Regions from separate parts of the Enterobacter cloacae complex sp. 394I7 genome, predicted to be linked through region 2. Evidence: predicted binding sites of a transcription regulator. Region 2 holds the regulator's gene; the other holds the start of a gene.
The links. The regulator PurR, encoded in region 2, represses purine synthesis genes. The targets are predictions, from matches to a motif close to CANGCAAACGTTTGCNTG.
Positions count from the first base shown of each region.

Region 1 (15,256 bases), on a different contig from region 2:
GCCGATCGGCCGCCTGGCGCAAAAGATGGTTTGCCAGCAGCGGAATATCTTCCGCCCGCTCGGCCAGTGCCGGAATTTTCAGGTTCACCACGTTCAGACGGTAGTAGAGATCTTCACGAAACTCGTTGCGCGCCATGACTTTTGGTAAATCGCGGTGCGTGGCCGAAATGATACGCACGTTAATATCGATATCGCGGTTACTGCCGAGGGGGCGCACTTTTCGCTCCTGCAAAACACGCAGCAATTTGACCTGCAGCGGTGCCGGCATATCGCCAATCTCGTCCAGGAAAAGTGTGCCGCCTTCTGCCGCCTGGAAAAGCCCTTCCCGGCTGCTCACCGCCCCGGTGAACGCCCCGCGGGCATGACCAAACAGTTCAGACTCAAGCAGTTGTTCAGGGAGCGCACCACAGTTAATCGCGATAAAGGCGTTTTTGCTGCGCGGGCTAGCGTTATGGATAGCCTGGGCAAGGATCTCTTTCCCGGTACCGCTCTGGCCATTAATCAGCACGCTAACGTCTGACTGCGCCACCATCCGGGCCTGTTCGAGCAGACGCAGCATAATCGGGCTGCGGGTGACGATAGACTCCCGCCACGCTTCATCATTCGACGGAGCCGCGTGCTCAAGCGCGCTGTCGATAGCCTTATAGAGGGCATCTTTATCTACCGGCTTGGTGAGAAAGCTGAATACCCCCTGCTGCGTCGCGGCAACGGCATCCGGAATCGATCCGTGCGCCGTCAGGATGATCACCGGCATGCCAGGCTGCTGCTTCTGGATCTCCGCGAACAGCTGCAGGCCATCCATTTCATCCATTCGCAGGTCGCTAATCACCAGATCAACCTTCTCGCGGCTCAGGACTTTCAGCCCCTCCTGCCCGCTTTCCGCCGTCACCACGCTGTAGCCTTCACTGACCAGACGCATCCCCAGCAGCTTTAACAGCCCCGGATCGTCATCCACCAGTAAGAGATGGGCAGGTTTTCGGCTTGTCATGGCTTCACATCCTCTTGTTTCTGCGCATCACCGTCTGGCGTCGCGGCTGACCCTTTTGGCGCGTCAGGCAGATAATTTCCGGCCGGTTTACGCGTCGAGAGCTGTCTTTCGATGTCGGTCAGGTTTTCAAGCTTGCGCGTTGTGGTATCCAGTTGAGCACGCAAGTGCTGCTCCTGCTGGCGCAGCGTATCAAGCTCGCTGTCGGTGGATTGCTGTAATTTGCTGTAGCGAAAACGCTCTTCAGACAACTGCAGTTGTAACGCCTGACCATCACGCCAGAGCTGATATACCGGGCGCACCTGCGCCGGAAGATTTCCGACAAACGTGTCCAGCCGCGTGACGTTGGTGCGACGCTCAACGGGGGTGATTTTCGCATCCGCGAGTAAAATTCCACGCTTGAACGCGTCCTGCCAGGTATCGTCACTGAGCATCGCCGCTTGCGAGCGCGCCTCAACCGGCGCCAGACGCTGGGCGCAATCTATTCCACGTAGCCAGAACAGCGGATTGCTCTCGACGTCATGCCCCGACAGGTTCCAGATGTCGTCACAGCGGGTCGACAGAAAATCTGCCAGCTGATTATCTGGCCATTTATCTTGTTGTTTATCGCTAATCGCACTTTGCGGCACATGGGAAACACAGCCCGCCAGAAATAAACAGGGCAGGCTCAGGCGAAACATATTGCTGGAAAACACCGCGCGCACGGCGCGGGAAAAGACGTGTGACATACTCACCAGGCATAGATTCATTTCATTGATTTTTCCGGCTCAGGGGCAGTTCAATACGGAAGCAAACATCTGACCGTTCGTCCGTGGCAATTTTCAGCTCACCCTGCATGCGTCGTATGCAGTCCCGGGCAATACTCAGGCCCAGCCCACTTCCTTTTACCGCCCCTTTCCGCTGATGACTTCCCTGGAAAAAGGGTTCAAAGATCATGGTTTTTTCGTCATCAGGGATTGGAGTGCCGGTGTTAGCGACGTCAATAAACACCCGTGAACCATTCGTATAACTTCGGATATAAATGTTACCGGATTCAGTACCATAGTGCACCGCATTGGAGTAAAGATTATCCAGAACGCTCATCAACAGCATCGGTTCCGCGAGGCAGGTTGGCTCACTGAGCTCCACCCCGGTATGCATCATTTTAGCTCTTGCTGGCAAGCTATGGGCGGAGATCACCATATCCACCAGCGGCGCAATATCGACGTTTTCCAGCACCACCGCGCCATCCGCCAGCTTGCGGTTGTAGTCCAGCAGTTGCTCAATCAGCTTTTGCAGATTGCGGCTGCTGGCATCCAGGATGTCGACAATCTCTTTCTGTTCGGGCGTAAGCGGCCCCGCCACTTCATCTGCCAGCAGTTCCGTTCCTTCGCGCATGCTGGCAAGCGGCGTTTTAAGCTCATGGGAAATATGACGCAAGAACTGATGGCGCTGGGATTCCAGCCATGCCAGACGTTCAGAAAGCCAGATAATGCGCTGGCCAACGGAGCGCAACTCGCGAGGACCTTTAAAGGCGACCGTATCCCCGAGAGACTTCCCCTCGCCCAGGCGGTTAATCATGCGCTGGATACCCTTCACCGGGCCGATGATCATGCGGGTAAAGAGCAGAACAAGACCGAGGCTGACGAGGAACAGCACCAGCGCCTGCCAGCCAAAGAACTGGCCACGTTCCGCAATCTCCTGCTGCAGCTGTTGCCCGCGCGAGAAGATAACCGTGCGGGTAGACTGCACCATCTCGGTATTGGCATTCGCAAAGGCTTCCAGACGGGCAGCCGCTGCGGCATCCGGGCCGCTGTTCTTACACTGCAGTTGCGCCAGATCGTTCAAATCCTGACGTAACGCCTGATAAAGCTTATCGTCCGGCAGCACCCCTGCATGGGCGTCCAGCATTTCACTGTAGCGTTTACGTTGATTCTGATAGACCTTTTCCAGAGTAGGATCGTCAAGCACGCAGTACTGCCGATAGCTGCGTTCCATCTCCAGCGCGGCGTTAGTCATCGCTTCACTGCGTCGGGCGTCGATCAGCGTCGTGCGGTTAGTCAGTGCCGCCTGCGCACTCAGCGCGTTGAGACTCTGCCACGCCTGCCATGCCAGGATCAGCAAAGGCAGCAGGATCAGCAGAAAGGCCATCATGACAAGCTGTCGCAGGGAACGAGGAAAAACGGGCCAGCGTTTCAACGCATTACTCTCTTTATCGGGGTTTGAGGAGAGCGTAACTGAGTCTGCCCTTCAGATACAACAAAGCCGGGTAAAAACCCGGCTTTGTCATGGAATGAGGCGGTGCCTAACTCGACGTTTCGCCCTGGCCTGATAAAGCAACGCTATGATCAGTAGTTGGACGGCAGGCACCTTTTTGTGCGTCATTCGAAGTTTATGTAGCACGTCCCGAAGGGGCTGACATAAGAAGGTGAATGAGCCACTGATTAATATTATGCAACACTCGTGCCATAATGCAAAACAATAAATTATCTTGTTGATATTTAACTATTTTATGCAATTATGCCGTTAATTGCCAGCTGAATGATTTCCAGGCTAAGTGTCGCTAAAAAGCAACACCTTAACGACAACCCATCACACTCTATACAATTCAATGAGTTAAATGTCTCCTTTTGGAGACACCACGAATAGCGGATTGTCGCGGTTTTGCGACAGGCACAAAAAAGCCCGGTGGCGTTTTCGCGCACCGGGCCTGCTGTGGGAGTAGCGGTACGCTTAACCTAGCTGTTTACGCGCATTACGGAAGATACGCATCCACGGGCTGTCCTCGCCCCAGTTTTCCGGGTGCCAGGAGTTGCTCACGGTACGGAACACACGTTCCGGGTGCGGCATCATAATGGTCGCACGACCACTTTCGCTGGTCACCGCAGTGATACCGTTCACCGAACCGTTCGGGTTAGCCGGGTAGGATTCTGTCACCTTGCCGAAGTTATCGACAAAGCGCAGCGCCACCAGGCCTTTGCTTTCAAGCTGAGCCAGATGAGCTGCATCGCGCACTTCAACCTGGCCTTCGCCATGGGAAACGGCGATTGGCATCTGCGACCCTACCATGCCCTGCAGCAGCAGAGACGGGCTTTGGGTCACTTCCACGAGGCTGAAACGCGCTTCAAAGCGGTCAGACTGGTTACGCACAAAGCGCGGCCAGGCTTCGCTACCGGGGATCAGCTCGCGCAGGTTGGACATCATCTGGCAACCATTACATACGCCCAGCGCCAGCGTTTGCGGACGGTGGAAGAAGGTTTCAAACTCGTCGCGGACACGGCTGTTGAAGAGGATGGACTTCGCCCAACCCTCACCTGCACCCAGCACGTCGCCGTAAGAGAAACCACCGCAGGCGACCAGCGCCTGGAAATCTTCCAGACCGGTACGCCCGGCCAGCAGGTCGCTCATGTGAACGTCGATGGCATCAAAGCCCGCACGGTAGAAGGCAGCAGCCATCTCAACGTGGGAGTTGACGCCCTGCTCACGCAGTACGGCCACTTTCGGACGCGCGCCGGTCGCAATGTACGGCGCGGCGATATCTTCGTTGATGTCGAAGGAGAGCTTCACGTTCAGGCCAGGATCGTTGTCGTTAGCCTTCGCGTTGTGTTCCTGATCGGCACACTCCGGGTTGTCACGCAGGCGCTGCATCTGCCAGGTGGTTTCAGCCCACCACATACGCAGGGTAGAACGGCTCTCGCTGAACACCGCGTGGCCATCCGCTTCAATGACAAAGCGGTCGCCCTGCACGGCTTTACCCAGATAATGCACGCAGTCTGCCAGGCCGTGCTGAGCCAGTACGCTTTCAACCGCGTCACGATCTGCGGCACGCACCTGAATCACCGCGCCCAGCTCTTCGTTAAACAGCGCCGCCAGACGATCCTCGCCCAGCGTCGCGATGTTCGCTTCAACGCCGCAGTGGCCGGTGAAGGCCATCTCAGCCAGAGTAACCAGCAGGCCACCGTCGGAACGGTCGTGGTAGGCCAGCAGTTTACGCTGTGCCACCAGGGCCTGGATGGCGTCGTAGAAACCTTTTAACTGCGCCACATCACGCACATCTGCCGGCTTATCACCCAGCTGACGATAAACCTGCGCCAGCGCGGTCGCTCCCAGCGCGTTATGGCCTTTACCCAGGTCAATCAGCAGCAGGGCGTTATCTTCAGTCACCAGCTGTGGCGTCACGGTATGGCGCACGTCTTCTACGCGGGCAAACGCGGAGATGATCAGCGACAGCGGAGAGGTCATCTCGCGCTGCTCGTTACCCTCCTGCCAGCGGGTCTTCATCGACATGGAGTCTTTACCCACCGGAATGGTCAGGCCAAGTGCCGGGCAGAGCTCTTCCCCCACCGCCTTCACGGCTTCATACAGGCCCGCATCTTCGCCCGGGTGGCCCGCTGCGGCCATCCAGTTCGCGGAAAGTTTGATACGTTTAATGTCGCCAATCTGCGTTGCGGCAATGTTGGTCAGCGCTTCACCAACGGCAAGGCGAGCAGACGCGGCGAAGTCCAGCAGAGCGACCGGGGTACGTTCGCCCAGCGCCATCGCTTCACCGTAGTAGCTGTCGAGACTCGCGGTGGTGACGGCACAGTTAGCCACCGGGATCTGCCACGGGCCAACCATCTGATCGCGCGACACCATACCGGTCACGGTACGGTCGCCGATGGTGACCAGGAAGGTTTTCTCCGCCACGGCCGGCAGGTGCAGAACGCGATTGACCGCGTCAGCCACGGTAATGCCCTGACGATCCAGCGCTTTGCCAGCTGCTTTACGGGTCTCAACGTCGCGGGTCATTTTCGGCGTTTTGCCAAGCAGCACGTCCAGCGGCAGATCGATCGGCTGGTTGTCGAAATGGGTGTCGCTCAGGGACAGGTGCAGCGCTTCGGTCGCTTCACCGATGACGGCATACGGGGCACGCTCGCGGCGGCACAGCTCGTCAAACAGCGGCAACTGATCGGCAGCGACGGCCAGAACATAACGTTCCTGGGATTCGTTACACCAGATTTCCAGCGGGCTCATGCCTGGCTCATCACTCAGGATGTCGCGCAGGTTGAAACGACCGCCACGACCACCGTCACTGACCAGCTCCGGCATGGCGTTGGACAGACCGCCCGCGCCTACGTCATGAATAAAGAGGATGGGGTTGGCATCACCCAGCTGCCAGCAGCGGTCAATGACCTCCTGGCAACGGCGTTCCATCTCCGGGTTATCACGCTGTACGGATGCAAAATCGAGATCCGCATCAGACTGACCGGAGGTCATAGAGGATGCAGCCCCACCGCCCAGGCCGATGTTCATTGCCGGGCCACCCAGAACGATCAGCTTCGCACCAACTACGATCTCGCCTTTTTGCACGTGATCGGCGCGAATGTTACCGATCCCGCCAGCCAGCATGATCGGTTTGTGATAGCCGCGCAGCTCTTCGCCGTTGTGGCTCTCCACTTTCTCTTCGTAGGTACGGAAGTAACCGTTCAGCGCAGGACGTCCAAATTCATTGTTGAACGCCGCCCCGCCCAGTGGGCCTTCGGTCATGATATCCAGCGCGGTCACAATACGTTCCGGCTTGCCGAAATCTTCTTCCCACGGCTGTTCAAAGCCCGGGATGCGCAGGTTGGAGACGGAGAAACCGACCAGACCGGCTTTTGGTTTAGCCCCCCGTCCGGTTGCGCCTTCGTCGCGGATTTCCCCGCCAGACCCGGTCGCCGCACCCGGCCACGGCGAGATCGCCGTCGGGTGGTTATGCGTTTCGACTTTCATCAGAATATGCGCCGGCTCCTGATGGAAATCATAGCGCCCTGCTTCGCGATCGGCGAAGAAGCGGCCCACTTCAGAACCTTCCATCACCGCGGCGTTGTCTTTGTAGGCAGACAGCACGTGGTCAGGCGTTTTTTCCATGGTGTTTTTGATCATTTTGAACAGCGACTTCGGCTGCTCTTCACCGTCGATAATCCAGTCGGCGTTGAAAATCTTGTGACGGCAGTGCTCAGAGTTTGCCTGAGCGAACATGTAAAGTTCGATGTCGTTCGGGTTGCGGTTCAGCTTAACAAACGCATCCTGCAGGTAGTCAATTTCGTCTTCTGCCAGTGCCAGACCGAGACGCAGGTTGGCGTCAATCAGCGCCTGACGGCCCTGCCCCAGCAAATCGACGCTCTGTACCGGCGCAGGCTGATGGTGGGAGAAGAGTTTCTGCGCATCGTCCAGAGAGGCAAAGACACTCTCCATCATGCGGTCGTGCAGCTCAGCGGCAACGGTTTGCCACTGCGCATCGGTCAGGGTAGAGGCTTCAACGTAGTACGCCACGCCGCGCTCCAGACGGTTAATCTGGTTCAGACCACAGTTGTGGGCGATGTCGGTGGCTTTGGAAGACCAGGGGGAGATGGTGCCTGGACGAGGCGTCGCAAGGATCAGTTTGCCGGTTGGCGTATGGCTGCTCAGGCTTGGACCATATTTGAGCAGGCGTTCCAGCTGTACTCGCTCCTCTGCATTCAGGGGTGCATTCAGGTCAGCAAAATGGACATACTCAGCGTAAATATTGCTTACCGGAAGGTCGGCTGCCTGAAAACGTGCCAGCAGTTTATTGATACGGAAGGCAGACAGTGCAGGCGAACCACGCAGAATTTCCATCATAAGTCTCTCGTCTTCGAAGCGCCGGGGCGCTTACAGTGTGCGCAAGGGGGGAAAACGGGCGTCATTATAGAGAATCCTGAGCGTCGACGAAACCGTTTGCGTCGAAATAAAATCAACGTTTACGTTTAACAATAGATGTGACCTCTCTCTCTAATTTGTTGCCAAGTGGCGTAACTTTACGCAAAATGCCGCTCATTCAATGGCAAACCTTATTCTTAACATGGCTACAGCATACTGAGGCACCCGGCGTCGCAGAGAATTAACTAATTGAAAAAATTAAAGATTAATTATCTGCTCATCGGCATTGTAACGTTGCTGCTGGCAGTGGCCCTCTGGCCTTCCATCCCCTGGTTCGGTAAAGCCGAAAACCGTATCGCCGCCATACAGGAGCGGGGGGAATTGCGCGTCAGTACCCTCAACTCGCCGCTGATTTACAGCGACATTAACGGCAAAACGATTGGCCTGGATTATGAACTGGCGCAGCAGTTTGCCGACTATCTTGGCGTGAAGCTCAAAATTACCGTCCGTCAGAATATCAGCCAGCTGTTTGATGACCTGGATAACAACGATGCCGATATCCTTGCGGCCGGGCTGGTGTACAACAGCGAGCGCAGCAAGAACTATCAGCCAGGCCCAACCTACTACTCCGTTTCGCAACAGCTGGTCTACCGGGTCGGGAGCCTGCGCCCGCGAACGCTGGCCGCGATTAATGCACAACAGCTGACCATCGCCCCGGGTCACGTCGTGATTGACGATCTGCGTGAGCTCAAGGAGAAGAAATTCCCGGACCTGAGCTGGACCGTTGATCCTAAGCTCGGTACGACTGAGCTGCTGGACCAGGTAAAAGATAAAAAACTGCCCTACACCATCGCTGATTCGGTCGCGATCAGCCTTTTCCAGCGCGTGCACCCCGAAATCGCGGTGGCGCTGGACGTGACAGACGAACAGCCGGTGACCTGGTTTAGCCAGCTTGATGACGATCAGACCCTCTCTGCGGCGATGCTCGATTTCTTCAACACCATCAATGAAGACGGTACGCTGGCGCGTCTGGAAGAGAAATACCTCGGCCACGGTGACGATTTTGATTACGTCGACACCCGAAGCTTCTTGCGCGCGGTCGATAGCGTGCTGCCAGACCTGCAGCCGTTATTTGAGAAGTATGCCCAGGAGATCGACTGGCGATTACTGGCAGCGATCTCTTATCAGGAATCCCACTGGGATACTCAGGCCACCTCGCCCACTGGCGTTCGCGGCTTAATGATGCTCACTAAAAATACCGCTCAGAGCCTTGGGCTGACCGACCGCACCGATGCAGAACAGAGCATCAGCGGCGGCGCACGGTATCTGCAGGATATGATGGGCAAAGTGCCGGAGACGGTGCCTGAAGAGGAACGGATCTGGTTTGCGCTGGCAGCCTACAACATGGGTTACGCGCACATGCTTGACGCGCGCGCGCTGACGGCGAAAACGAAAGGTAACCCGGACAGCTGGTCAGACGTAAAACAGCGCCTGCCGCTGCTGAGCCAGAAGCCGTGGTACAACAAGCTGACCTACGGTTACGCGCGCGGGCATGAAGCCTACGCCTACGTGGAAAATATCCGTAAATATCAGATTAGCCTGGTGGGTTATCTGCTGGAGAAGGAAAAAGAGGCGGCAGAGGCAAATCAGCTGGCCCAGAGTTATCCGGTGGTGGCACCGGACGAACTTACTCGCCCGACAACTTCAATTCTGCCTTTTGTTGCTTTTTCTGCTGACGGCGCATTCGAAAGAAATCACTTAATAGCCCCGCACACTCTGGTGCAAGTACCCCACCGATAGTCTGCACCTGGTGGTTCATACCCGGGTGTCCCAGTACGTCCATCAGCGAACCGGCCGCTCCGGTTTTTTCATCCCGCGCGCCAAAGACCAGCGTGCCGATACGGCTATGCACCATCGCGCCGGAACACATAACGCACGGCTCAAGCGTGACATACAGTGTGGTATCAAGCAGACGATAGTTTTGCAGCACCATTCCGCCCTGACGAAGGGCCATGATTTCAGCGTGCGCAGTCGGATCGTGACGGCCAATCGGGCGGTTCCACCCTTCCCCTATCACCTGGTTATTGTGAACAAGCACAGCACCCACGGGCACTTCCCCCTCGTCCCAGGCGCGCTGGGCAAGCGTAAGCGCATGGCGCATCCAGTATTCATGATCGCGTTCAGGGTTGCACAACGGTTGATACTCCAGTCTAAAAGCGGGCGGCATTATACACACCCGCTATAGATAAGACTATTCGAGTTGCTGAAGTTCGCCTGCGGGCGTGACGCGCCAGCGATGCTGGCAAAAATAGAGCAGCGGGTTGTCCTGCTTGCTGTCGCTGTAGCCGCTGTAAAGACGCAGTGGCGTACCGATTCGCTTCTCCAGTTGCACCACCTTTTCATGTCCCAGGCAGCGCATGGTCAGTACCCATCCGCCGTACCCGCGGGTAATTTGCGTGGCGATAAGATTCACCCGCGGCAGCCACGGGGTATCATAATAGACCTGTTCCACCAGCGCTTGCGGGGATCCGGTAATCAACCAGATGTCGGCATCGTTCGCGTCGAGATAGCTGGTGAGCCTTGCCTGAACAACCGGAAACGCGGTCACATGCCCGCGAAACCAGTGCACAAAATCCTGCTGAAGCTGTTTAAGCCGCGCTTCGCTGCGTCCAAAGGTACAGCCCCAGAGCAACAGGCTCATTGGCCAGCGCGCTGCCCGGCCTTTTAGCAGCAGCGCAATGCCAATTACGGGTAAGAGAGGTAATACGAGCAGCGCATTCAAAGGCTGACGCCGCAGCAGGTAGCGCATAAACGTACCAAACATATCCTGCTGATGCAGCGTACCGTCCAGGTCGAAAAAAACAACGCGACGCTCGTGATTTGCCAAACCTTACTCCTCTGGATCGTTGAATCCTAACAGCCAGGTAAACAGGAACCCGGCGATCACCGCTACCAGATAGCCTAACAGATAGAGCATAACTTTTCCGGTCACGATGGTGAGCGCCAGCGGCAGCCCGGAGATCCCGAAGGTGATCACCGTTGCCACTTTCCAGTAGCTAATCAGCGCTCCGCCTACCGCCCCTCCCAGGCAAGCACCGAGGAACGGTTTCCCCAGCGGCAGCGTGACGCCGAAAATCAGCGGCTCGCCAATTCCGAGTAATCCGACCGGGAGCGCACCTTTGATCACTTTTTTCAGCCGCGCGTTGCGGGTTTTCATCAGTACGGCAATCGCCGCCCCGACCTGCCCCACGCCAGCCATCGACAGGATGGGCAGCAGCGCGTTGTAACCGTGCGCCTGCACCAGCTCGACGTGGATCGGCACCAGCCCCTGATGCAGACCGGTCAGTACCAGCGGCAAGAAGGTGCCTGACAGCACGGCACCCACTAACAGACCGCCGCGATCGATAGCCAGCGATGCGCCATGGGCGATGGCCTCAGAGATCCAGCCACCTAGCGGTTGCAACGCCACAATAGCCACGCTGCCGGTGATCAACGTCGTTAACAGTGGATTGAGGATCAGCTCAATTGATCCAGGCAGGAGGGTGCGCAGTTTCTTCTCGAACCAGCACATCAGGATGACCACCAGCAGCACGGCAATCACCCCGCCGCGGCCAGGCTGGAGCGCCTCACCAAACAGGGTTATCTGCGCCAGTTGTGGGCTGGACAGAATACCTGCCATCACCCCGCCCATGGCCAGCGAGCCGCCAAAGACCTTCGCGGTGTTGACCCCCACCAGAATGTTCATAATGGCAAACACGGCGCTGCCGAAAATCCCGAGAATGCCTAATAAATTAGGATACTGGGTCGCGAAGTCCCCTACGATATCCGGACGCTTAAGAATATTGATGATCCCGGTGATTAAGCCAGAGGCAATAAACGCCGGGATCAGCGGAATAAAGACGTTGGCCAGTTGTCGCAGCGCATCGCTCATGGGGGCTTTGTATCGGGCCTTTGCCTGCGCCTTCGTACGTTCGACGTCATCGATCGCCACGCTTTCGCCGCCGACCATCAGCGCACGCATGGCATCCACAACCTGCGCCGCCTTTCCCGGCCCGACAATCAGCTGGTGCTGTTGCCCCTGTTTAACGTAACCACTCACGCCGGAAAGCTGCTTCAGACGCGGCACATCAAGCTGCTCGTCGTTATGTACCTCGACGCGCACGCGCGTCATGCAGTTTTCCAGACGCTGAATATTTTTTTCCCCACCGATCCCCTGCAGGATATCGCTGGCGAGCGCTGCTGTTTTGTCCATACACGCCTCTGTTAGTTTTCTAATGCCGCCCGTAAGAACCCGTTATGGGCATTGAGCCTTGCTCTGGCGGCCGCAGCGTCCAGTCCGCTCAGGATCATCAGAATGGCCGGTTTAACATCGTGATCGGTTTGTTTCAGTACCGCTTCCGCCTCTTCGCGGCTTGCTCCCGTCGCCTCCATGACCATACGGCAGGCTCTGTCCACCAGCTTGACGTTGGTCGCTTGCATATCCACCATCAGGTTCTGATAAACCTTGCCAAACTTCACCATCGCGCCAGTGGAGATCATGTTGAGCACCAGCTTTTGCGCGGTGCCGGATTTCAGGCGCGTAGAGCCGGTTAACGCTTCCGGGCCGACAACCGGAGAGATAGCGATAGCAGCAACCTGCGCAATCGGCGAGCCAGGATTGCAGGAAATCGCCACCGTGGTGCAGCCCGTCTTGTTGGCATACTCCAGACCGCCGATAACGTACGGCGTGCGCCCGGATGCCGCCAGCCCAACAACCAGATCCTGAGCGGTCAGATTTAGCCCCTTCAGGTCATCCTCGCCGAGCTGTTTGTTGTCTTCCGCCCCTTCCACGGCTTTCAGCAGCGCGCCAGGGCCGCCAGCAATCAACCCGACCACCAGACCGTGCGGCACACCAAACGTTGGCGGACATTCAGAGGCATCCAGCACACCAAGACGCCCGCTGGTTCCGGCGCCCATGTAGATAATGCGACCACCGGCCTTCAGTGCTTCCGCCGCCGCATCGACGGCTTTCGCCACCTCCGGTAATGTCTCTTTCACTGCCTGCGCGACCAGCGTATCCTGTTGATTAAAACGGTTAACCAGCTCCAGGGTGCTGAGCGCATCCAGATCCATGGTTTGTGGGTTACGCGTTTCAGAAACAAGTGAGCCAAGATTCATCTTTTGTACCTCAAGAATTTTTAATTCATAATAATCTCACTATAATGGAATATAAAATTCATTCAGGCGAGCAAAATTCGTATTTGCGCAGACAATCACAATTTCGCCAGGAGAACCTATGAACTGTTTAATTCGCATTCGCCAGCGTTATGCAGGCTTTGCTCAAAGCGATAAAAAGCTGGCGGATTTTCTGCTCTCTCAGCCCGACCATGCCCGCCATCTCAGCTCGCAGCAGCTGGCGAGTGAGGCCGGAGTGAGTCAGTCGAGCGTGGTGAAATTTGCCCAGAAGATTGGCTTTAAAGGCTTCCCGGCTCTCAAGCTGGCGATTAGCGAAGCCCTGGTGAGTAACCCCAACCCGCAGTCGATGCCGGTGCATAATCAGATTCGTGGCGATGACCCGATGCGTCTGGTGGGAGAGAAGCTCATCAAAGAGAATGTCGCGGCCATGCATGCCACCCTTGATGTGAATACCGAAGAAAAATTACTGGAAAGCGTGGCGATGTTGCGTGCAGCGCGACGTATTATTTTGACCGGGATAGGAGCGTCCGGACTGGTGGCACGTAACTTTGGCTGGAAGCTGACAAAAATAGGTTACAACGCCATTGTCGAGCAGGATATGCACGCCCTGCTGGCGACCGTGCAGGCGATGGATGCTAACGATCTGCTGCTGGCGATCTCCTATTCCGGCGAACGCCGCGAGATCAATATGGCTACCGATGAAGCCTTACGCGTAGGCGGTAAGATTCTGGCCATCACCGGGTTTACTCCCAACGCGCTGCAGCAGCGGGCTACGCGCTGTTTATATACTATCGCGGAAGAGCAGGCCACGCGCAGCGCGGCGATCTCCTCGACAAGTGCGCAAATGATGTTGACCGACCTGCTGTTTATGGCCCTGGTGCAACAGGATCTGGAACACGCGCCAGAGCGTATCCGGCACAGTGAAGAGCTGGTAAAAAAACTGGTTTGAACAGGTAATGAGCGTATAATGCCCGCCCTGTTTGTGTTGTTTCTGAGAATTTCCTGATGGCGCTGTTAATCACCAAAAAATGCATCAATTGCGATATGTGCGAACCGGAATGCCCGAACCAGGCGATTTCGATGGGCGAGAGCATTTATGAGATTAACAGCGACCGCTGCACTGAATGCATCGGCCACTACGAAACGCCGACCTGTCAGAAAGTGTGCCCAATCCCCAATACCATCCTGAAAGATCCGGCACACGTCGAGAGCGAAGAGCAGCTTTGGGATAAATTTGTCCTGCTGCATCACGCGGACAAACTTTAACTTTCGATAATCACCGTCGCGCAGGCGTAGTGGCGTTCATCGGCGAGCGTAACATGCATGTGATTTACGCCGAGTTTCTCTGCCAGCGTTTGCGCCTCACCCCATAAACGCAGGCGCGGTTTACCCAGCTCATCGTTAAACACTTCAAACTGGTTAAACGCCAGACCGTTACGAATACCGGTGCCGAAGGCTTTGGCTGCCGCCTCTTTGACGGCAAAGCGCTTGGCCAGAAAACGTACCGGCTGCTGATGCGTCTCCCAGATGGCCCATTCGTTATCGCTCAACACGCGTCGTGCCAGACGATCGCCGCTACGGGCGATCACCGCTTCAATGCGGGCTATTTCAACGATATCGGTGCCTAAGCCCAGAATAGCCATTACTGACGCGCTTCCAGCATCAGGCGTTTCATTTCTGAGACCGCCTCTTTCAGGCCACTCATTACCGCACGGCCAATAATAGCGTGGCCGATATTCAGCTCATGCATTTCTGGCAGGGCTGCAATAGCCTTGACGTTATGGTAGGTCAGGCCATGCCCGGCGTTAACTTTCAGACCCAGGCTCGCGGCATAGGTGGCCGCATTGGCGATACGCTCCAGCTCTTTGGCCTGCGTAGTTTCGTCTTTCGCATCAGCGTAACAGCCGGTATGAATTTCAATATAGGGCGCGCCCACTTCGGCAGCCGCTTTGATCTGTGCTACATCGGCGTCGATGAACAGAGAGACCAGGATACCTGCCTCAGCCAGACGCTTGCAGGCATCACGCATTTTGTCGCGTTGACCCGCCACGTCCAGGCCCCCTTCGGTGGTCACTTCCTGACGTTTTTCCGGTACCAGGCAGCAGAAATGCGGCTTCGTCTCGCAGGCAATCGTCAGCATCTCTTCCGTGACCGCCATCTCCAGGTTCATGCGGGTGTCCAGCGTCTGACGCAAAATGCGCACATCGCGGTCGGTAATATGACGGCGGTCTTCACGCAGGTGAACGGTAATGCCATCGGCGCCAGCCTGCTCAGCGATGAACGCCGCCTGAACCGGATCGGGATAAGCCGTGCCGCGTGCATTACGCAGCGTGGCGATGTGATCAATGTTGACGCCTAACAGTAATTCAGCCATGACAATCCTCGGTATTTTAGTTCGTGTCCCTGCCTCCCTCTCCCTCAATGAGAGGGCTGGAGCGAGGGTCTGATACGTTAACGTTTCGGCATAAACTGCCTGAA
Region 1 covers NZ_JBXWCR010000007.1:141,414-156,669, forward strand. The annotation lists gene glrR (two-component system response regulator GlrR) at 1-988, opposite strand, end outside; gene qseG (two-component system QseEF-associated lipoprotein QseG) at 985-1,734, opposite strand; gene qseE (two component system sensor histidine kinase QseE/GlrK) at 1,736-3,163, opposite strand; gene purL (phosphoribosylformylglycinamidine synthase) at 3,698-7,585, opposite strand; gene mltF (membrane-bound lytic murein transglycosylase MltF) at 7,853-9,403, shown strand; gene tadA (tRNA adenosine(34) deaminase TadA) at 9,291-9,830, opposite strand; gene yfhb (phosphatidylglycerophosphatase C) at 9,855-10,490, opposite strand; gene AC2FAP_RS20090 (PTS transporter subunit EIIC) at 10,494-11,855, opposite strand; gene murQ (N-acetylmuramic acid 6-phosphate etherase) at 11,867-12,760, opposite strand; gene AC2FAP_RS20100 (MurR/RpiR family transcriptional regulator) at 12,879-13,727, shown strand; gene AC2FAP_RS20105 (YfhL family 4Fe-4S dicluster ferredoxin) at 13,784-14,044, shown strand; gene acpS (holo-ACP synthase) at 14,041-14,421, opposite strand; gene pdxJ (pyridoxine 5'-phosphate synthase) at 14,421-15,152, opposite strand; gene recO (DNA repair protein RecO) at 15,230-15,256, opposite strand, start outside.
Region 1: a site for PurR is predicted at 7,671-7,688, ahead of purL (phosphoribosylformylglycinamidine synthase). Genes of this name have one in related genera too.

Region 2 (15,256 bases):
TTTGATGCACTTGCCATTCGCTTCAATGACGCAGATAACGCGCCCCCTGCCGGGGCTTTCTGGCACTGGCAGCGGACCTTCACGCAACCCACACAACCTTTTACCCTTATGGCCACGGCAAAGCCGCACTGGCTGGCCGTCTCCTGGTGGGTATATCCGTGCCTGTTCTTCGGCTGGGCGGTGCTTATCGCCGCGGCCAGCCTGCTGCTCTGGCAACGGCGGCAGCGCCAGCACGCCGAACAGCGCGCACACTATTACCAGCATGCAAGGCTCAACACCCTGGGAGAGATCACCGCTGGGATCGTGCATGAGATTAACCAGCCGCTGACTGCCGTTCAGACCTGGATCCAGGGGGCTCAGCGCCAGCAACAGCAGGCGAATCCGCAGGCCGTATCGCAGGCGCTGGCTGCCGCGCTGGTACAAACCCAGCGTATCAGCGCGCTCTTAACCCGCTTTCGCGAACATGTGGTTCAGGAAAAAGTCACCTTGCGCGACATCGACCTGAAACCGTGCTGGCAGCAGGTGGTCGATCTCCTGGAACATGAACGCCGCTCTGAGCATATCGCGGTGAGCCATGCGTTCGCGGCAGGTGCCACGCGGGTTCTGGCAGACCGACTCTGGCTTGAACAGGTGCTGCATAATCTGCTCAGTAATGCCATTCAGGCCCAGCAAGAGTGCGCGCAAGGGTGGGTGAAAATAACCAGCGAGAAACGGGAAAACTGGATTTATATCACCATAACTGATGGCGGACCTGGCTTTAGCCTGGAGGCCTTGCAGAACGCCTTTATGCCGTTTTACAGCGGACGGACGCAAGGAATAGGGCTGGGAATGACGTTAACGGAGTCGTTGATGACGCGCATGAATGGATCAATCACGCTGGGCAATGCGCCCCAGGGCGGGGCGCAGGTCCGGTTACAACTGGCGAGTGGAGAGGTAAATACGCGTGGATAACACAGTCTGGCTGATTGATGACGATGAATCCATCCGTGAGTCGCTGGCCTTCTTACTCTCGGGAATGGGCTGGCAGGTCAATGGGTTTGAAAGCGTGGACGCGTTTACGTCAGCGCACGGTGGGCGCGCGGCGCTCGTCGGCTGTCTGCTGCTGGATATGCGCATGCCGGGAAAAGGCGGGCTGACCTGGCTGGAGGAGGGCAACTGGCCCTGGCCGCTGTTGCCGGTTATCGTCATGACCGGACACGGTACCGTTGATGCCTGCCGCCGCGCCTTTCGCAATGGCGTCTTTGAGTTTTTCACCAAGCCGCTGGATGCCGATAAGCTCATTGAAACGGTGGGGCTCGCCTTCGAAGAGAGCCAGAGACGACTGACCCGTTGGCAGGAAACGTCGCGGATTAAAGCGCGTTTCGAACAACTGACGGCGCGTGAGCATGAGGTGCTGGCGGTGCTGATGGAAGGACGCAGCAATAAAGAGGTGGCCCTGCAGTTGAACCTCTCGCCCAGGACGGTTGAAGCGCACCGGGCCGCGGCGTTCGCCAAGCTTGGCGTGACCAGCCTGGTGCAGGCAATCCGCGATTACGACAAATTACAATCCGTATAACTACCAGGATAATTGCGTAATCAACCGAATTACGCCTCATCGCACATCTGAGTACGATTGAACGGTATTCAATCATTCGAGGACGTGCGATGAAAAAAGTAATGATGGCAGCCGCGCTTGTCGCCGGTAGCGTAAGCCTGACGGCACAGGCCGACGCGTTGAACCAGAAAAACCTCTCCCTGGCGCAGGCCAACGCGCTGGCGACCTCCGCCATTCAGGCCTGCGTAGCGAAAAACTACCAGGTGACGGTCACCGTGGTGGACCGCGCCGGTGTGGTCAAAGCGGTGCAGCGTACAGACAATGCCGGGCCACACACGGTAAAAGCCAGCGAAATGAAAGCCTATACCGCGCTGAGTGCAAAAAATGCGTCAGGCAAGGTTATGGAAGCCGCGCAGAGCAATGTCGGCGCACAAAATATGCGTGATATTCCGGGCTTCCTGCTGCTGGCCGGTGGTCTGCCGGTGAAAGAGGGGGATGAGGTGATTGGCGCAATAGGGATCGGCGGTGCGCCGGGTGGTCATCTGGATGAAGCGTGCGCGCAGGCGGCGATTGACGGGCTGAAGAAATAATATAAAAAAGCACCGGGTTTTCCGGTGCTTTATCATCAGATCTTGCAGGCATCACCGCAGTCGTCATCGGCGATAATCGACTGCGCTTTTTTATCAGCGTCGTCGAGACGTTCCGCGTTACGCTCTTCAGCTTCATCCAGCCCGTTAAAGACCAAGTTTTCGAGATCAATTTCCATATGGCACCTGCTTTGTTCGGTTTTTGATACTGGCACAGTATAGGGCAAAAAGAGCCGGCAATGTACCGCGCAGCACATAACGATAATCCCTGCCATACTCAGTGCTTTATCGCTGAGGAGAGCTCATGATTACACTGTGTAAAACCTGCGGTACCTCTTATGACGCAACGCCGGCGCGATGCCCTGTGTGCGAGGATGAACGCCAGTATGTTCCGGCCAGCGGCCAGGCGTGGAGTGATTTTGCGACGGTGACGGGCACACACAGCAATAAATGGCAGCAGCTTGAGCCGCAGCTGCTCAGTATCAAAACGGTGCCCGCTTTTGCCATCAACCAGCGCGCGCTGCTTCTGCGTACCCCCCACGGCAATATCCTTTGGGATTGCATTGCGAATCTCGACCCGGCAACCAGAACCATCATCACGGCGCTCGGTGGCATCAGCGCGATCGCGATTTCACATCCTCACTACTACACCACAATGCAGGAGTGGGCCGGGGCTTTCGATGCGCCGGTTTACCTGCACGCGAACGATCGCGAGTGGGTTATGCGCGACAGCCCGATGCTCCACTTCTGGCAGGGCGATACGCTGGACATTTTCCCCGCGGTAACGTTATTACGCCTCGGAGGACATTTCGCTGGCGGAACGGTGCTGCACTGGCAGGAGGGTGGTGGTGTCTTGCTGGCAGGCGATATTTTACAGGTCACGCCGGGCAAAGATGCTGTCTCGTTTATGTGGAGCTATCCGAATATGCTGCCGTTGCCCGCCCGCAGCGTCGAAGACGTGACCGGACGGCTGGTGGGGAAAAAATTCGCTCGCCTGTACGGCGCTTTTGAAGGGCAAAATATCCTGGCGAATGCGGATGAGATTGTGCTGCGGTCGGGCCAGAAATATATTGCTTGTCTGAAGTAAAGTCCGGTGGGTAAACTTTACTTGTGTGATCCCGATCATACCTAAACTAAAACAGATAAAAGAGAAATTGCTATGCAACATATCATTGAAGGTTTTCTCAGCTTTCAAAAAGAGATTTTCCCGCAACGTAAAGAGCTCTTCCGCAGTTTAGCGTCCAGCCAGAATCCCAAAGCGCTGTTCATCTCATGCTCTGACAGCCGTCTGGTCCCAGAACTGGTCACTCAGCAAGAGCCAGGACAACTCTTTGTCATTCGTAATGCTGGCAACATCGTGCCACCGTTCGGCCCTGAGCCAGGCGGTGTCTCCGCAACGATTGAATACGCGGTTGTCGCGCTGGGCGTGACCGATATTGTTATCTGCGGCCACTCCAACTGTGGGGCGATGAAAGCCATTGCCGACAATGCGGACCTCGAACCTATGCCGGCGGTTTCTCACTGGTTACGCTATTCCGATGCGGCAAAAGCGGTGGTTGAGAAGAAAACCTGGGATAAGCCAATCGATAAAGTGAATGCGATGGTACAGGAAAACGTGTTTGCGCAGCTGAGCAACATTAAGACTCACCCGTCAGTGGCGGTGGGCCTGCGCAACAACGCCATCCGTCTTCACGGCTGGGTGTATGACATTGAAAGCGGCAAAATCCTTGCACTGGATAAAGAGACGAAAACCTTCGTCTCTTTATCCGATAACCCGCAGGTTTACTTCGAGTAATCCCGCGTTGCAGGGCACGGATGCCCTGTCAGTCATCACTGTACGGTAATTTCCTTCTTGAACCCGATGCGGTTTTCTCTGCGGCTTTTGCCATCTCCTCTGCTATCTCTGCACATTCCGCCAGTCCCTGAACAAAAGGGTGATCGTGCATCAGCCACGGGATTGCGCCAAATGCAATGCGTCCGCGAAGCGTTTCCGGCGCTTTTAACGTGTAATCCTCGCCAATATCCGGGATCTCATCGCCCGTCGCCTGTAGCTGCTTGCGCAGCGTCGGGAAGGGCAGATCTTTTGTTTTAAGCGGCTTTTGCCCGCGGGCATCAATAAAGACGTCGAAACGGTAGGTCGTTTCTTTTGTGGCGATGACCGTCTGCGCGCTGCCAATATCCAGCGTGTAATCATCACCCAGCGCCACAACGCTAATGATGCCGGCCTCACGAAGCGCGAGAAGCCTGCGAATCGACTGCGGGGGAATGGCGGCATAGTTGTCGATAAAGACGCGTGCCAGCCCGTTTTTAAAGCGTTCAGCGTCCTTTCCGGTAAGATGAGGAACCATCTCCTGGACCACTTCATGCAGCCGAAGCACGGTGTAGCGCCAGGCCACCGTGCGCCGGTCACGTTTGTTCCGCTCGACCTCATTCAGGTTCTCTTCAGCCCAGGTAAACGGACCGTGCTGTTTTCGATCCTCAAACCACGCTTCGCGAAGGCTGTCCGCCGTCTGCATGCGCAGCGATATTTTCTCACACCAGGCCGGGTCGGCGAGTTCAAGCTCTTTCACCATCAGGGCGAAAATGCGGTCAAGCAGACCGTCTGATCCTTTGGCGATTTCGGCTTCGAGTACCGATTCGGTTAATACCGACAGCGGTTCGTACGGAATAGGGCAGTAAAAATCGGCCTCTGGCAGAATCCCGGTCCTGGACATGAGTACAATTTTTAACGCTTCACTTCCTTTATCGAGGAGGAATGTGCCGTCGCGAAACTCACCGTGCTGCATGACCACGGCCATCGCCGCGTCCAGCCCGCTTAAGGATGTTCCCATAATACCGACGCGGCAGGGGCGGATGCGGGCATCCATCAACCCTGACCACGGGCTTGGGAAATACGCGCGCGTGGCTTCCTCTTCTTCTGGCCAGACATGCCCGGTGGCGATCACGGCGAGATCGAATCGTTCCGGAAACGGCGAGTCATTGACCGAAAGCGTCACGCCGGAGGAGGACGGGGCAACATCGGTGACGGTGGCAGACGTGTGGATCTCAACCTGAAATCCCCGCCTCTTAGCTTCCTGGACTATTGTCTGGAAACTGTCGCGAAAATACTCGCCCAGCAGAATACGGGGCAAAAACTGTCTGTCATGCAAGGTGGCTTTATCAACCTTAAAGCGCGCCAGATGGGCTTCACTCTGGCGCTTAAGCCAGTCGAGGTAGGTCATAAAAAGGGGCGGGATTTCAATGCTGGCAATGTTGGCCAGCATCAGGCGAGAGTTATCGTCGTCGTTGTAGGGCATTCCCACGCCAGCTTCGTCTGCCTGTTCAAAAACGGAGACAGAGAGCGGCGACGCGTTCTTAAGAAGAGAATAAAAGGTGTAAATCCCTGTAGGGCCGGAGCCGATAATGGCGATTTTCTTCATCGACAGTCTTCCTGTTTTTTTTCCATAAGAAAAGCGTAGCAGGAGAATAATGATGAAATTGGGGTATTAAGAAAAATCAGGACTTAAGAAGAGGATTTGCACCATTTCAGGACTGAAATGGTGCGTCCGAGTGGACTCGAACCACCGACCCCCACCATGTCAAGGTGGTGCTCTAACCAACTGAGCTACGGACGCAGAATGGTGCGTTCAATTGGACTCGAACCAACGACCCCCACCATGTCAAGGTGGTGCTCTAACCAACTGAGCTATGAACGCAACGTGTTGTCGGTGACAACGGGGACGAATATTAGCGGCACAGCATCGTTGAGGCAAGAGGGAAAATGCATTTTTCTCTCTGATTTCACGCGATTGCTTTATTACCGCGCAAAGTGAAGAGAAAGTAGCCGCCAGCTGGCGGCTACTGCGTATTTAACGTGCAGCGCGTTGCAATATTACCGAGGATGACTGGCGTTGCAGGAAGCGCATGCGCAGCATCATCATAATTGCCGCAGAGGTTAAGCCGATGATAAAGCCCATCCAGAATCCTGCCGGCCCCATGCGGTCAACCACCAGATCGGTAAGCGCCAGGATATAACCACACGGCAGACCCAGCACCCAGTAAGCGATGAAGGTGATAAAGAAGATCGAACGCGTATCTTTATACCCACGCAGTACGCCGCTGCCAATCACCTGTATGGAGTCGGAGATCTGGTACACCGCGGCAAGCAGCATCAGATGGGAGGCCAGGGCCACCACTTCCGGGTTGTCGTTGTAAAGCAGGGCAATTTGCTCACGCAGCGTGATGGTAAACAGTGCCGTACAGATGGCCATACAGACACCGACGCCAAGCCCCGTGCGGGCCGCCGTTTGCGCATCCAGCGTCGAACCTTGCCCCAGACGAAAGCCCACGCGAATGGTCACCGCTGCGGCCAGCGACATCGGCAATACGAACATCAGGGAACTGAAGTTCAGCGCAATCTGGTGACCGGCTACATTCACAATGCCGAGCGGAGAAACCAGCAGGGCGACCACGGCAAACAGCGTCACTTCAAAGAACAGCGCCAGCGCAATCGGCAGGCCTAACTGCACCAGACGCGTCATGATGTTCCAGTCCGGCGTGCTGAACGAACGTTCATTGCGGATATCGCGCATTGAACGGGCACGTTTCACATAAGAGATCATACTGAAGAACATCACCCAATAGACGGCAGCCGTCGCCACGCCGCAGCCGACGCCGCCGAGCTCCGGCATACCGAAGTGACCATAGATGAAGATGTAGTTCACCGGAATATTCACCAGCAAGCCGATAAAGCCCATCACCATTCCGGGCTTGGTTTTCGCCAGACCTTCACACTGGTTACGCGCGACCTGGAAGAACAGATAGCCAGGCGCACCCCACAGCAGGGCCCGCAGGTAGCCGACGGCTTTGTCAGCCAGAGCCGGGTCAATATTATGCATGGCGCGGATGATATGACCGGCATTCCACAGCACAACCATTATCAGCACGGAGACAAACCCTGCCAGCCAGAACCCCTGTCGAACCTGATGGGCAATACGTTCACGTCGCCCTGAGCCATTTAGCTGAGCGATAACCGGGGTGAGGGCGAGCAGCAGGCCGTGGCCAAACAGGATGGCCGGAAGCCAGATCGAGGTGCCTATTGCCACGGCGGCCATATCGGTGGCGCTGTAGCCACCCGCCATTACCGTATCCACAAATCCCATTGCGGTCTGGGCCACTTGCGCGATGATCACTGGTATAGCCAGTGCCAATAACTGGCGCGCTTCATTCATGTACTTCTGCACGTGAACACCTTTATATTCTAGTTATTTGAGAGACTAAAAAGGCCGCCGTAACTGGCAGCAAGAAGAAAATGCAGGGGGGTGCCAGCTATTGTAGCGGGGTTTAGCTATTTATCTAGTGAAAAAATCGCCACAAAATGCGCTCCGCTGGCAACCTGTTTTTCCAACTGTTATTGTGGTGGGATTAAACGGTGTCACCACCGTCCGGAAAATACAGGAGTTGTAAGCATGTTTACTGGTATTGTGCAGGGCACCGCCAAAGTGGTGTCCATTGATGAAAAACCTAATTTCCGAACTCATGTGGTTGAGCTTCCGGAATATATGCTTGATGGCATTGAAACTGGCGCCTCGATTGCACATAACGGCTGTTGCCTGACGGTAACCGAAATTAACGGGAACCAGATTAGCTTTGATTTAATGAAAGAGACGCTGCGCATCACCAACCTGGGCGAGCTGGTGGTGGGGGATACCGTAAACGTAGAGCGTGCGGCCAGGTTCAGCGATGAGATTGGCGGCCATCTGATGTCAGGCCATATTATGACCACCGCGGAAGTGGCGAAGATTGTCACCTCGGAAAATAACCGTCAAATCTGGTTTAAAGTGCAGGATCCTTCATTAATGAAATACATCCTGTATAAAGGATTTATTGGTATTGATGGGATTAGCCTGACGGTTGGGGAAGTGACGCCGACCCGTTTCTGCGTGCATTTAATTCCTGAAACTCTCCAGCGTACAACCCTGGGGGCGAAAAAACTGGGGCATCGGGTTAATATCGAAATCGATCCGCAGACTCAGGCGGTTGTGGATACCGTTGAGCGGCTGTTGGCGGCAAAAGAAGCCGCAATAATAAAGACCGCAGAAGAAGAATAAAATGAACCCCGGATTTCCGGGGTTTTTTTTAGCGTGCGACCCGCAAACCGTGTTCTATCCCTCGGCTGAAAACAACCTGCCAAAGTTGAATATCACGCGCGCGAAAGGCGCCTGCGCAGGCATTGAGATAATAGCTGAACATCCGTTTAAACCGTTCAGAATAGTTGTCCGCAATTTCTGGCCAGGCTTCCTGGAAACGTGAATGCCATGCCATCAACGTGGTGTCATAATCCGCGCCAAAGTTATGCCAGTCTTCCATAATGAAATGAGGTTCACTGGCGTTAGCAATCTGGCGAACGGACGGCAAACAGCCATTCGGAAAGATGTATTTGTTGATCCACGGATCGACGTTATTGTCGGTGCGCTTAGAACCAATGGTGTGCAGCAGGAAGATGCCGTCAGGTTTCAAGTTACGGTCCACCACGCTGAAGTAGGTGTCATAGTTTTTCGGCCCCACGTGTTCGAACATGCCGACGGAGACTATGCGATCAAACTGCTCGTTCAGGTCGCGATAATCCTGAAGGCGAATATCCACATCAAGGCCCTGGCAGCGCTCCCGTGCCATTTTTTGCTGTTCAGCTGAAATGGTCACACCGACCACGCTGGCACCATAATGCTTCGCCATAAAATAGGCCAGACCACCCCATCCACAGCCGATATCCAGCACACGCATGCCCGGCTGTAGCTGCAGTTTTTCACAAATCAGACGTAGCTTAGCCTGTTGTGCTTCTTCAAGGGTTGAGGCCTCTTTCCAGTAGGCGCAGGAATATTGCATGAAAGGATCGAGCATGCGGCTGAACAGGTCATTACCGAGGTCGTAATGCTCCTTGCCGACGATCCACGCCCGTTTTTTGCTTTGCAGATTAAACAGCCGGGCGGAGGCGACACGTAATGTATCTTTCAGATTGCGGGGGAGCTGGTTTTCCAGACCGGCGCGTAAAACGCTGGAGAAAAACATATCCAGCCGTTCACACTCCCACCAGCCGTCCATATAACTTTCCCCCAGGCCTAACGATCCCTCCCGCAATACGCGTTTAAAAAAGTCGGGATGCTTAACCTGTGGATCGGATGGCGAAGATCCATTAATAGTGATGCCTGCACGACCTAACAGTTCACTGACGATCCGGGACCAGTTATCGTCCGGAACGCTGACTTCTTCTATACACGATGAACTCATAGCTTCTCCATCACCTTACTGTGATCAGAACCTTCAAACAGCGTAGACGCTTTTTATGGTTTGTGAGAAATCTCACGGTATTTCCCCGTGAGGCTAGTATCCGACGTAGAACAGAGGAAGGGAGATAACCCTTGCCGAAATGCCTTCCATGGTAAAACGGGAGCGCTCCGGCTCCCGTTAACACATAATATTTATCGTATTTAATCGAACCAAATTTAGTATAGGCCTCAAAATTTGGTGATTCAATAGAAAATTCTTAGCAACCTAATCACTGATATTTAACATAATTTCTGGCGCGATTATGCATGCGAGGTTTTCACCTCTGCGCGGTCATCCTGCTCACGTTGTGCCGCAGACTGCATACGGTATCCCAGAAGGGCCAGCGCAACCGTAACCAGCATGACGCTGGTGGTGGTCAGGAGCGGCGTGGCAATCAGCGCAGAGACCACCAGGCTTGCCAGGAAGCACAGACCCAGCTGCAGGGTATTCTGAAGCGCGGCCGCACGACCTGTTGCCTGTGGGAACGGACGTAACGCCTGGGCTACGACGATAGGGTAAATCGCACCGTTCGCCACGGCCATCACGCAGAATGGAATCAGAATTTCTGCCAGACCGGCGCCCGGGATAAAGCCCACAGCCCAGGTGGCGATCACGCTCAGCGCGTAGAGTACCAGCAGCCAGGGCAGCATCTGCTGACCTTCCCATTTTTGCAGCGCCGCGCGACAGCCATAGCCCCCGACCAGAAACGCGATGGTCTGCGGGACATAGCTCAGACCGATGGCGGCCGGGCTGTAACCCATATCGTGAAGAATGAACGGCGAACCGGTCAGCCACGCGAAGAAACTCGCCGAGCAGGCGGCATAAATCAGGACATTACCGCGGTACGCTTTGGTGCTCAGCAGAGAGGTGAAGGTCACCGGTGTTGTGTCAGCAGGCGTCTCTTTCTTATGTGCCGCTTTGAGTGTGAATGCCGGGATCATCAGGACCAGCGTGATGGCAAACAGCGTAGCGAAAATGGCCTGCCAGTCGAAATGCGCCAGGATCCAGCTCCCGAGCAGCGGGGCGAGGGCAGGCGAAAGCCCTACCAGCGGCATAATGGTGGCGAAAATGCGGTTTGTACGGTTGGCCGGATAGTAGTCGGTGACCAGCGCCTGCCAGGTCACCGCGGCAGCACAGACGCCAACGGCCTGCACGAAGCGCAGTACCAGCAGCCAGGTTGCATCGCGTACCCATAACATTCCCAGACAGCCGACGGCAAAGATAGCCAGCCCCAGCAACAGCACCGGTTTACGGCCAAAGCGGTCAGAGAGAGGCCCCCAGAGCAGCTGCGCGAAGGCAAAGCCCGCGAGGAATAAGCTCAGGCTGGCGCTGATGGCTGCCGCCGGGGTCTGTAAATCTTCCTGCATTGCGGCGAAGGCGGGCAGGTACATATCAGTGGCTAAAAAGCCCAGCACGCTTAAACCACCGAGCCAGACTAAAAATCCTTTCCTGGGTTGCATTGTTTTTTTCTCCTGAGGGAGGCAGGTCTATGTTTGCGCAGAGTGTAGGGAGTGCAAAGCAGCTTGTGAAACGCTAATATTTGGCGAGTGCATTCAAAATTTTTGCAGGCAGAAAATGTGGTCAGATTATTCTCTTGAAGTGGTCGATGCTGTTGCACGCAACGGCAGCTTTAGCGGTGCAGCGCAGGAGTTGCACCGCGTCCCCTCGGCAATCAGCTATACGGTGCGTCAGCTTGAAGAATGGCTGGCCGTTCCGCTGTTTGAACGGCGTCACCGTGATGTGGAATTAACGCCCGCCGGGGCATGGTTTTTGAAAGAAGGGCGTTCTGTTATCAAAAAAATGCAGATCACCCGCGAACAGTGTCAGCAGATCGCTAACGGCTGGCGAGGACATCTTTCCATTGCCGTGGATAACATCGTAAAACCGGAACGTACCCGGCAGATGATTGTCGATTTCTATCGCCATTTCTCGGATGTCGAATTGCGGGTATCCCAGGAAGTGTTTAACGGCGTCTGGGATGCGCTGGCGGATGGCAGGGCAGAGATGGCGATCGGTGCCACGCAGGCGATCCCGGTTGGGGGACGCTTTGCCTTTCGCGACATGGGCATGCTCAGCTGGAAATGTGTGGTGGCAAGCGATCATCCGCTGGCGGCCATGGACGGGCCGCTCAGCGACGAAACGCTCCGTAACTGGCCCTCGCTGGTGCTGGAAGATACCTCGCGTTCGTTGCCCAAACGCATTACCTGGCTGCTGGATAACCAGCGACGGGTGGTTGCGCCGGACTGGGAATCCTCAGCAACATGCCTCAGCGCAGGGCTGTGCGTTGCCATGGTCCCTGGCCATTTTGCACGGCCCCGAATCGACACCGGTGAATGGGTTGAACTGACGCTGGAAAATCCTTTTCCGGATGCGGCCTGTTGCCTCACCTGGCAACAAAATGATGTGTCGCCCGCAATGGCCTGGCTGCTGGATTACCTGGGAGACAGTGAGACGCTTAACCGGGAATGGCTACGGGAGCCAGTATAACTGGCCCCGTAAAAGATTAACGACGATAGTCGCGGAACGGGCCATCCGCAACGGAACGGCGTTCGATAAGACGCGGGTGAACTTCAATAGACTGAGACTCTTCACGCTTGTTGACGATCCTGTCCATCAGCATATTGAAGGCCGTTTCACCCAGCGAGTCTTTTGGCTGGTGGATGGTGGTCAGCGCCGGGGTAAAGAAGCGCGCGTTGCGCACGTTGTCATACCCGATCACGGAAATGTCCTGCGGCACGCGCAAACCCAGTTCATCGGCGGCACAGAGAGCACCCATCGCCATAATGTCACCGCCACAGAAAACGGCTGTCGGGCGATGCGGCTGGGAGACAATCTGCTGCATTGCGCGGTAACCGGATTCCGGTTCAAAGTCACCCTGCACGATCCAGTTTTCCGGCACGGTAATCAGCGCCTCTTCCATCGCTTTCATAAACCCGGCCAGACGCCCGGCTCCGGTGTTGCGCTCCAGTGGACCCGGGATCACACCAATCTCACGGTGACCGCGTTCAATCAGATAACGGCCTGCCATATAGCCGCCTTCAAACGCGTTATCGATGACGGAGTCGGTGAAGTCTGCACGTGCTTCGCCCCAGTCCATGACCACCATAGGAATATGGCGGTACTCTTCCAGCATGGAAAGCACGGACTCCGGATACTCTGAACACATCACCAGCAGGCCATCCACACGCTTTTGTGCCATCATGGAGAGATAAGCGCGCTGTTTTTCAATGCTGTTCCACGCGTTGCCCAGAATCAGGGTATAGCCTTTCTGGAAGCAGTTTTTCTCGACCGCTTCAATGATCTCGGCAAAATAGGCCGCTTCACTGCTGGTAGCCAGCAAACCAATGGATTTGGTGTGATTAACTTTGAGGCTGCGCGCCACCGCACTCGGTGAATAGTGTAATTCTTTGATTGCCGCCCAGACGGCGTTGCGCGTCTCTTCCGCCACAAAGCGGGTTTTGTTAATTACATGTGATACGGTTGTAGTGGAAACGTTTGCGCGTTTTGCTACGTCTTTAATTGTTGCCATTAAATGTCACTCCAGACCATATCCTAAACTCCTGAAAAACTTGAAGGTAAACGTTTGCCTTCTCTCACCCTTATCACGCAATCTTGAATTGCGGCACGCCGGGAAAACGACACAGGACGTCAGGAGGGGGTCAATGGCCGGTACGCTAATAAATTTAGCGTGGAATTTTGTCCTATCTTGATGAAAAGGGGAAGAGCTAAAGTGGTTATCAGTTTAAATCCAGGAAGATTTTTGAACTAAACTGTGTAAAAATGAGCAGGCTCACTTTTCGTGGGGAGATTAAAAGGAGAAAAATTGATGAGCTACGATCTGAAGTTTTCGCTGGTGACCACCGTTATTGTACTGGCTCTGATTGTTGCGGCGGGTCTGACGGCTGCATTGCATTGATTTACACGGAGGGAGAGCTCTCTCCCTCTCAGTTTTCCTGATTGTTACGCCTGCGGCAAAAATCTTTTGCCAATTTGTTAACTTCTCATTTTTTGTGATTGATGTCATGCTTTCGGCTTCTTTGTTCTGTGTCACGACATGACACGGCATCCGGAGTTGACGCATGAAAATCAATTTTCCCCTGCTTGCCCTGGCGATTGGCGCTTTTGGGATTGGCACCACTGAATTCTCCCCGATGGGGTTACTGCCTGTTATCGCCCGGGGCGTGGATGTTTCTATCCCGGCGGCCGGGATGCTCATCAGCGCCTACGCCATTGGCGTGATGGTGGGGGCACCGCTCATGACGCTTCTGCTTTCACACCGCGCGCGCCGCAATGCGCTGATTTTCCTGATGGCGATATTTACGCTGGGCAACGTGCTCTCCGCGATTGCTCCGGATTACACCACCCTGATGTTGTCCCGCATTCTGACCAGTCTTAACCACGGCGCGTTCTTTGGGCTGGGATCGGTTGTGGCCGCAAGCGTGGTGCCAAAACACAAGCAGGCGAGTGCCGTGGCAACCATGTTTATGGGTCTGACGATTGCCAACATTGGCGGTGTACCTGCCGCAACCTGGCTGGGTGAGGCGATCGGCTGGCGCATGTCGTTCCTGGCGACGGCCGTGCTGGGTGTTATCGCCATGGTGGCGTTGTACTTCTCCTTGCCGAAAGGCAGCGCTGGTGAACGTCCTGACGTCCGCAAAGAGCTGTCGGTACTGATGCGCCCGCAGGTGCTCTCCGCGCTGTTGACCACCGTACTGGGGGCGGGCGCCATGTTTACCCTGTACACCTATATTTCACCGGTGTTGCACGATATCACCCACGCGACGCCTCTCTTTGTGACCGCGATGCTGGTGCTGATTGGTGTCGGGTTCTCTATAGGCAACTATCTCGGCGGGAAATTCGCCGATCGTTCCGTGAGCGGGACGCTGAAAGGCTTTTTAACGCTGCTGATTGTCATCATGATCGCCATTCCATGGCTGGCGCGTAATGAGGTCGGGGCGGCGATGGCGATGGTTGTCTGGGGGGCTGCGACCTTTGCCGTGGTTCCGCCGCTGCAGATGCGCGTGATGCGCGTTGCCCATGAGGCACCGGGTCTCTCGTCGTCGGTCAATATTGGCGCGTTTAACCTTGGCAATGCGCTTGGAGCCGCTGCCGGTGGAGCCGTCATTTCTGGTGGCCTGGGATACAGCTTTGTGCCGGTGATGGGGGCGATAATTGCCGCGCTCGGCCTGCTGTTAGTGATGATGTCTGGCCGTAAACAGCCGGAAGCAGCGTGCGCTGCTGAATAATTAAAAAACGCAGAAGGGCAACCCCTTCTGCGTGTCTCTTACGCGGCGAAGTTCTTCGCCACAAACGCCCAGTTAACCAGTGCCCAGAAGTGCTCCAGGTAGTTCGGACGCGCGTTACGGTAATCAATGTAGTAAGCGTGTTCCCAGACGTCCACGGTCATCAGCGGCGTTGCGCTGGTGGTCAGTGGCGTACCCGCGTTCGAGGTGGAAACGATAGCCAGTTTGCCATCCGCGTCTTTCACCAGCCACGTCCAGCCAGAACCGAAGTTCTTGACTGCAGCATCCGTAAACTTCGCTTTAAAATCAGCAAAGCTGCCAAATGCCGCGTTAATCGCGCCAGCCAGTTCACCCGTAGGTTCGCCGCCTGCATTCGGTGCCAGGCAGTGCCAGTAGAAGGTGTGGTTCCACACCTGAGCGGCATTGTTAAAGACACCGCCCTCTGAACTGCGGACGATCTCTTCCAGCGTTTTGCCTTCAAAATCGGTGCCCTTGATCAGGTTGTTCAGATTGGTGACGTACGTCTGGTGATGTTTGCCGTAGTGATACTCCAGGGTTTCCGCAGAAATGTGCGGGGCCAGGGCGTC
Region 2 covers NZ_JBXWCR010000001.1:881,266-896,521, forward strand. The annotation lists gene AC2FAP_RS04295 (sensor histidine kinase) at 1-951, shown strand, start outside; gene AC2FAP_RS04300 (response regulator transcription factor) at 944-1,555, shown strand; gene AC2FAP_RS04305 (GlcG/HbpS family heme-binding protein) at 1,645-2,124, shown strand; gene AC2FAP_RS04310 (hypothetical protein) at 2,160-2,300, opposite strand; gene AC2FAP_RS04315 (MBL fold metallo-hydrolase) at 2,426-3,208, shown strand; gene AC2FAP_RS04320 (carbonic anhydrase) at 3,281-3,916, shown strand; gene AC2FAP_RS04325 (FAD-NAD(P)-binding protein) at 3,945-5,540, opposite strand; tRNA gene AC2FAP_RS04330 (tRNA-Val) at 5,659-5,735, opposite strand; tRNA gene AC2FAP_RS04335 (tRNA-Val) at 5,740-5,816, opposite strand; gene mdtK (MdtK family multidrug efflux MATE transporter) at 5,970-7,343, opposite strand; gene AC2FAP_RS04345 (riboflavin synthase) at 7,569-8,210, shown strand; gene cfa (cyclopropane fatty acyl phospholipid synthase) at 8,239-9,387, opposite strand; gene punC (purine nucleoside transporter PunC) at 9,687-10,886, opposite strand; gene punR (DNA-binding transcriptional activator PunR) at 11,002-11,913, shown strand; gene purR (HTH-type transcriptional repressor PurR) at 11,930-12,955, opposite strand; gene cydH (cytochrome bd-I oxidase subunit CydH) at 13,253-13,342, shown strand; gene AC2FAP_RS04375 (MFS transporter) at 13,506-14,672, shown strand; gene sodB (superoxide dismutase [Fe]) at 14,711-15,256, opposite strand, start outside.